Regions from separate parts of the Actinoallomurus sp. CA-150999 genome, predicted to be linked through region 2. Evidence: predicted binding sites of a transcription regulator. Region 2 holds the regulator's gene; the other holds the start of a gene.
What was found. The regulator HspR, encoded in region 2, represses chaperone genes until heat shock. The targets are predictions, from matches to a motif close to ANTTGAGTCNNNNNGACTCAANT.

Region 1 (3,409 bases), 4.1 Mb from region 2:
CCTCCCGCGTGTACTCGGCGGCGAGCAGCCGCAGCGCGTCGTCACCGATCGTCACCTCGTCGGCGGTCAGGCCCGCCTTGTCGAGCTGACGCCGCAGCAGGTGGTCACGCGCGATCGCGACCTTCTCATCCTCGGTGTAGCCGTCGAGGGAGACGAGCTCCATGCGGTCCAGCAGCGGTTCGGGGATGGTCTCCAGCGCGTTCGCCGTGGCGAGGAACACCACGTCCGACAGGTCGAGCTCGACCTCCAGGTAGTGGTCCCGGAACGTGTGGTTCTGCGCCGGGTCCAGCACCTCCAGCAGCGCCGCCGTCGGGTCGCCGCGGTAGTCCGCGCCGACCTTGTCGATCTCGTCGAGCAGCACGACCGGGTTCATCGTGCCCGCCTCGCGGATCGCCCGGACGATGCGGCCGGGCAGCGCGCCGACGTACGTCCGCCGGTGACCGCGGATCTCCGCCTCGTCCCGGACGCCGCCGAGCGCGACGCGGACGAACTTCCGGTCCATCGCCCGCGCCACCGACTCGCCCAGGGACGTCTTGCCGACGCCGGGCGGGCCGACGAGCGCCAGGACCGCACCGGACCGCCGGCCGCCGATCACGCCGAGACCGCGGTCCTCGCGCCGCTTGCGCACGGCGAGGTACTCCACGATCCGCTCCTTGACGTCGTCGAGGCCCGTGTGGTCCTCGTCGAGGATCTGCCGGGCGCCCGCGATGTCGTAGGCGTCCTCGGTCCGCTCATTCCAGGGAATGTCCAGGACCGTGTCCAGCCAGGTACGGATCCAGCCGCCCTCCGGCGACTGGTCGGAGGTCCGCTCGAGCTTGTCGACCTCCTTCAGGGCCGCCTCGCGGACCTTCTCCGGCAGGTCGGCCGCCTCGACGCGGGCCCGGTAGTCCTCCTCCTCGGAGGACGGGTCGCCGTTGAGCTCGTTCAGCTCCTTGCGGATCGCGGCGAGCTGCTGGCGGAGCAGGAACTCCTTCTGCTGCTTCTCCACGCCCTCCTCGACGTCCTTGCGGATCGTCTCGGCGACGTCCAGCTCCGCGAGGTGCTCCCGGGTCCAGCCGATCGCGAGCTCGAGACGCTCGGTCACGTCGGCGGTCTCCAGGATGCGCACCTTCTGCTCGGCGCTGAGGTACGAGGCGTAGCCCGCCCGGTCGGCCATCACCGACGGGTCCTCGATCTGCTGGATCATGTCGACGACCTGCCAGGCGCCGCGCTTCTCCAGCACCCCGACGACGAGCGCCTTGTACTCCTTGGCCAGTTCCTCGGCCCGGGTGCCGAGACCGGTGTCCTCGACCTCGGTCCCCTCGACCCACAGGGCCGCGCCGGGACCGGTCGTCCCGGAACCGATGCGGACGCGCGCGACACCACGGACGACGGCGCCGGGTCCACCGCCGGGCAGCGTGCCGATCTGCTCGACGACGCCGAGCGTGCCGACGGCCGCGTACTTGCCGTTCAGCCGGGGCACCAGCAGCACCCGCGGCTTGTCCTCCGACCGGATGCCAGGGCCCCGGGAGACGGCGGTCGCGCGCGCGGCGTCGATCGCCGCCCGCACGTCGCTCTCCGACAGGTCGAGCGGCACGACCATCGCGGGCAGTACGACCTCGTCGTCGAGCGGCAGCACCGGCAGGGTGACGATCTTGCTCATCAGTCCTCCAAAGCTTGAGTCACCCACACTCAAGAAAGAAGAGTCCCGATAAATTTCCGCAGGCCCGTTCGCTGTCAGCGATCACGCTCATCCGGGAGACGCGCGAAAGGGACGACCGGCGAGCGTGAGCGGTTGAGCCGTCCCGAAGTCTCGCGGGTCAGGACGCCTGCTCGGCCTCGGTCAGCATGGCGACCATGCTGTGGGGTGCGTCATCGCCGAACATGATCTTGTAGATGTCGTCGTCCGCGGCTTCGGCGGCTGCGCGCGTGAACATGGCCTGCTCGAATTCGGCGAGGGCGGCCTCTGTGTCGTCCGGGTGTGCGGCGATGGCCTGGCCGAGTTCGGCGCCGTCCAGCATGGCCAGGTTGGCGCCTTCGCCGTTCGGCGGCATGAGGTGGGCGGCGTCGCCGAGCAGGGTCACCCCCGGCACACGGTCCCAGCGGTGCCTGACGGGCAGGGTGAAGAGGCGGCGCAGGACCGGAGGGGTGTCGCTTTCGGTGATGAGGGCGGTGAGCTCGGGGGCCCAGCCGCCGAATTCCCCGACGACCCGCGCGGTCACGGTCGCGGCATCGGTGACATCGGTGTCGGCGAGCCAGTCCTGTGGCTTCAGCAGTTGTGTGTAGGTGTGCAGGGTTCCGCCGCTCTCCCGGTGGGCCAGGATGCCCTTGCCCGGTGCGAGCGCGAACAGCGATCCGGCGCCGACCGCTTCCGCGACGGCGGGATGGCGGGTGTCACCGTCGAACAGGAACGTCTCGACGACCGATACGCCGACGTACTGGGGGGTGGCGTCGGAGAGCAGCGGGCGAACTCGTGACCACGCGCCGTCCGCACCGACGAGCAGGCTCGTGACGACGGCTGTGCCGTCGGCCAGTCTCGCCTCGTAGCGGCCCTCCTCCAGCGCGCGCACGCCGGTGACCTTGCGGCCCCATCGGACGGTGCCGTGCGGGAGTGAATCGAGCAGCAGCTGTCGCAGCGCGCCGCGCTGCACCTCGGGACGCACTCCCGTGCCGTCGTCGGGTAGGTCGAGCAGCATCGTCCCCTTCCGGTCGAGGACCCGATAGGACTCGCGGCCCTCCAGGATGAGCCCGCGGAACCCCTCGATCAGGCCGGCCGCCTCGAGTGCCGGTTGGCCGTTCCAGGGGTGGATGTCGAGCAATCCGCCCTGGCGGCGTGCGGCCGGCGAGGGCTCCGCCTCGTAGACCGTGACCGGGATGCCGTGCAGGTGCAGGACGCGGGCCAGCACAAGACCGCCGAGACCTGCTCCGATGATCGTGACAGGCGTGGTCATGGTGTTCCTCTCACCAGCTTCATTGGATCGTCGATCCAAAACGCTAGCACGACTTTGGATCGACGATCCAAACGTGCCATGATGGGACCCATGGCGAAGAGGACCCCGCGGCGCACGGATGGACTGTCCAGGGAGCTGATCGTCAAGGCCGCGACCGACCTTCTCGACACCGGCGGCGAGGCCGCGCTGACTCTGCGGGCGATCACCGGCCGCCTGAGCACCGGCTACGGGGCGGTCTACCACCACGTGGCGAGCAAGAGCGACCTGCTCGCGGCGGCCACCGACGACATCATCGCCGGTGTGATGACCGGCGTGGTCGTCGATGCGGAGCCGCGGGAGGCTCTGCGTACCGTGGCGCTGGGCCTGTTCGACGCGATCGACGCACACCCGTGGGTCGGTGCTCAACTCTCCCGGGAGCCGTGGCGTCCCGCCCTGCTGGAGATTTACGAGTGCATCGGCAGCCTGCTCGACGCACTCGG
Region 2 (3,409 bases):
GGTCTCGCGGGTCTCGGCGGCCTCGGACGCCTCGGCGAGCTGCTTGTCCAGCACCGGGATCTCGCCGTACATCAGGCGGGCGGAGGTCTCCAGGTCGCCGTCGCGCTGGGCGCGTTCGGCCTGGCCGCGCAGGTCGTCGATGCGCTTCTTGAGCTCACCGACCTTGTTCAGCCCGGCCTTCTCCCGCTCCCAGCGGCCGACGAGGGCGTTGAGGTGCTCCTGCCTGTCGGCGAGCTCGGCGCGGAGGCGTTCGAGGCGGTGCTTGGACGCCTCGTCGGACTCCTTCTCGAGGGCCAGCTCCTCCATCTTGAGCCGATCGACGGAGCGCTGCAGTTCGTCGATCTCGACGGGCCGCGAGTCGATCTCCATGCGGAGCCGGGAGGCGGCCTCGTCGACCAGGTCGATGGCCTTGTCGGGCAGGAACCGGGCGGTGATGTACCGGTCGGAGAGCGCGGCGGCGGCGACGAGGGCGGCGTCGGAGATCTGCACCTGGTGGTGCGCCTCATACCGGCCCTTGAGTCCGCGCAGGATCGCGATGGTGTCCTCGACCGTCGGCTCGCCGACGAGGACCTGCTGGAAGCGCCGCTCCAGCGCCGGGTCCTTCTCGATCCGCTCGCGGTACTCGTCGAGCGTGGTCGCGCCGATCATCCGCAGCTCGCCGCGGGCCAGCATGGGCTTGAGCATGTTGCCCGCGTCCATGGCGCCCTCGGCCGCGCCCGCCCCGACGACGGTGTGCAGCTCGTCGATGAACGTGACGACTTGGCCGTCGCTCTGCTTGATCTCGTTCAGGACCGCCTTGAGGCGCTCCTCGAACTCGCCGCGGAACTTCGCGCCCGCGACCATGGCGCCCAGGTCGAGGGAGATGAGGCGCTTGTTCTTCAGCGTCTCCGGCACGTCACCGGCGACGATCCGCTGGGCCAGGCCCTCGACGACCGCCGTCTTGCCGACGCCGGGCTCGCCGATGAGGACCGGGTTGTTCTTCGTACGGCGCGACAGCACCTGGACGACGCGGCGGATCTCGGTGTCGCGGCCGATGACCGGGTCGAGCTTTCCGTCCCGGGCCTGCGCGGTCAGGTCGACGCCGTACTTCTCCAGCGCCTGGTAGGTCTCTTCGGGGTTCTCGCTGGTCACGCGGGCGTGACCGCGGACCTTCTCGAACGCCTCGAGCAGCGCGTCGGGCGTCGCGCCGTTCTCCCTGAGGAGGGTGGCGACGGGACCGCCGTCGGTGGCCAGGCCGACGAGCAGGTGCTCGGTGGAGACGTATTCGTCCTCGAGCTGCTTGGCCCGGTTGGCGGCGGTGTTCAGCACCTTGAGCAGCAGCCGGGAGGTGTCCGGCGCGTTGACGGTCGAGCCGGCGGCCTTCGGCAGCGCCGCGATCTGCTCCTCGGCTCGGCGCCGGATGGCCTGCGGGTCCGCGCCGACGGCCTCGAGCAGGGGCGCGGCGATGCCGTCGGCCTGGCCGAGCAGCGCGACCAGCAGGTGCACCGGCTCGACCTGGGGGTGGCCCTCCGTCGCGGCACGTCGTACCGCGACCGAGACGGCATCTTGGCTCTTCTGGGTCAGCTTGTAATCCACTTATTCCTCCCCCCGCGACCGCCACAGCACCACGCTGGTCTGCCGGATCGGCACCAGGTCGGCTCCAGTGTCGGAACCGTGGGCGTTCTTCAGTTTTGCCAGCCGGGCGGCCACGGCGCGCGTGGACTCCAGCTCGTTGCTCAGCTCCTCGACCAGTGCGCGGAGGCGTGCCACCTCGGTGCGGAGCACGTCGGACTCGCGCTGGAGGTCGAGGATGTGCTTGATACCGGCGAGATTGATGCCCTCGTCCTGGGACAGCCGCTGGATCTCCCGCAGCAGGACGATGTCGCGCATGGAGTAGCGGCGCCCGCGTCCGGCCGTACGACCGGGGGACACCAGGCCCATCCGGTCGTACGTGCGGAGCGTCTGCGGGTGCAGCCCGGACAGCTGAGCCGCCACCGAGATGACGTAGACCGGACTGTCGTCGCCGAACGGGTCCATGACGATCACTCCTCTCTCGCCATCCGCAGCAGCTCGCTGCGCAGGTCCTCACCGTTGGTGCTCGCGCGGATCTTCTCCAGTGCCTCTCGCGTGGTCTCGTCGACCTTCTGCGGCACCTGGACCTCGACGGTCACCAGCAGGTCGCCCTTGGTGCCGTCGCGGCGGGTCGCGCCCTTGCCGCGGACGCGGAAGGTGCGCCCGTTGGGGGTGCCGGCCGGGATCCGCAGGGTCACCGGCTGGCCGCCGAGGACCGGTGCCTTGATCTCCGCGCCGAGCGCCGCCTCGGGGAACGTCACCGGGACCAGCACGGTCAGGTTGTCGCCCGACCGGCCGAACACCTTGTGCCCCGTGACGTGCACGACGACGTAGAGGTCACCGCTGGGGCCGCCGTTCTCGCCCGGCGCGCCCTTGGCCTTGAGCCGGATCCGCTGCCCGTCGCCCACCCCGGCCGGGATGCGCGCCTGGATGGTCCGGGTGCTCTGCGCCCGCCCGCTGCCGTGGCAGGTGAGACACGGGTCGTCGACCACGAGGCCCCGCCCGTGGCACTCGTGGCAGGGCTCGGAGAAGGCGAACCCGCCCGCGTTGCGGCTCTCCTGCCCCGTGCCCTCACAGCGGGGGCACACCCGGGGCACCGTGCCGGCCTTGGCGCCGGTGCCCCGGCAGGTGGGACATGCCGCCTCGCTGGTCAGCCGCAGCGGCACCGTCTTGCCCTCCAAGGCCTCGCTGAACGTCAGCGTGACCTCGGACTCGACGTCGGTGCCCCGACGGGGACGCCGCGTGGTCGTCGTACGGCGACCCCCGAACAGCCCGCCGAACAGGTCGCCGATGCGCTCGCCGGTGCCGGTCGTGCCACCGGCCTGGCCGCCGAACAGGTCGCCCAGGTCGAAGCCGAAGCCGCCCTGCGCACCGCCGCCGGGGCGGCGGGCCCCGCCGAACAGGCTGCGGGCCTCGTCGTACTCCTTACGGCGCTTCTCGTCGGACAGCACGTCGTAGGCCTCGGAGATCTCCTTGAACCTCTCCTCGGACTCGGCGTCGCCGCGGTTGGCGTCCGGGTGGTACTGCCGCGCCAGCTTGCGGTAGGACTTCTTGATCTCGTCCTGGGTTGCGGTCTTCGGAACACCGAGGACCTTGTAGTAGTCCTTCTCGAGAAAGTCCTTGGTGCTCACCGGCGTCCCTTACCTCTTCCCTGTCGGTGTTCGTCTCAGTCGTCGTCGGCGCCGTCGACGCCGGACTCGGCCTCCGGCTTGTCACCGTCGGCCGTGCTCTCCGCCGTTGCCTTCGCCTCCGGCTCGGCCTGCGGACCGAGGTCCGCGGTCGGCTCGGCCACGGCGACCCGCGCGGGCCGGAGGGTCCGCTCGCCGATGCGGTACCCCGACTGCAGGATCTGAACGGC

Region 1: a site for HspR is predicted at 1,655-1,677, ahead of lon (endopeptidase La). Genes of this name have one in related genera too.

What each region holds. Positions count from the first base shown of each region.
Region 1 covers NZ_CP192063.1:8,057,651-8,061,059, forward strand. The annotation lists gene lon (endopeptidase La) at 1-1,642, opposite strand, end outside; gene ACQP2O_RS37270 (FAD-dependent oxidoreductase) at 1,800-2,930, opposite strand; gene ACQP2O_RS37275 (TetR/AcrR family transcriptional regulator) at 3,021-3,409, shown strand, end outside.
Region 2 covers NZ_CP192063.1:261,549-264,957, forward strand. The annotation lists gene clpB (ATP-dependent chaperone ClpB) at 1-1,575, opposite strand, end outside; gene ACQP2O_RS01370 (heat shock protein transcriptional repressor HspR) at 1,576-2,016, opposite strand; gene dnaJ (molecular chaperone DnaJ) at 2,022-3,182, opposite strand; gene grpE (nucleotide exchange factor GrpE) at 3,218-3,409, opposite strand, start outside.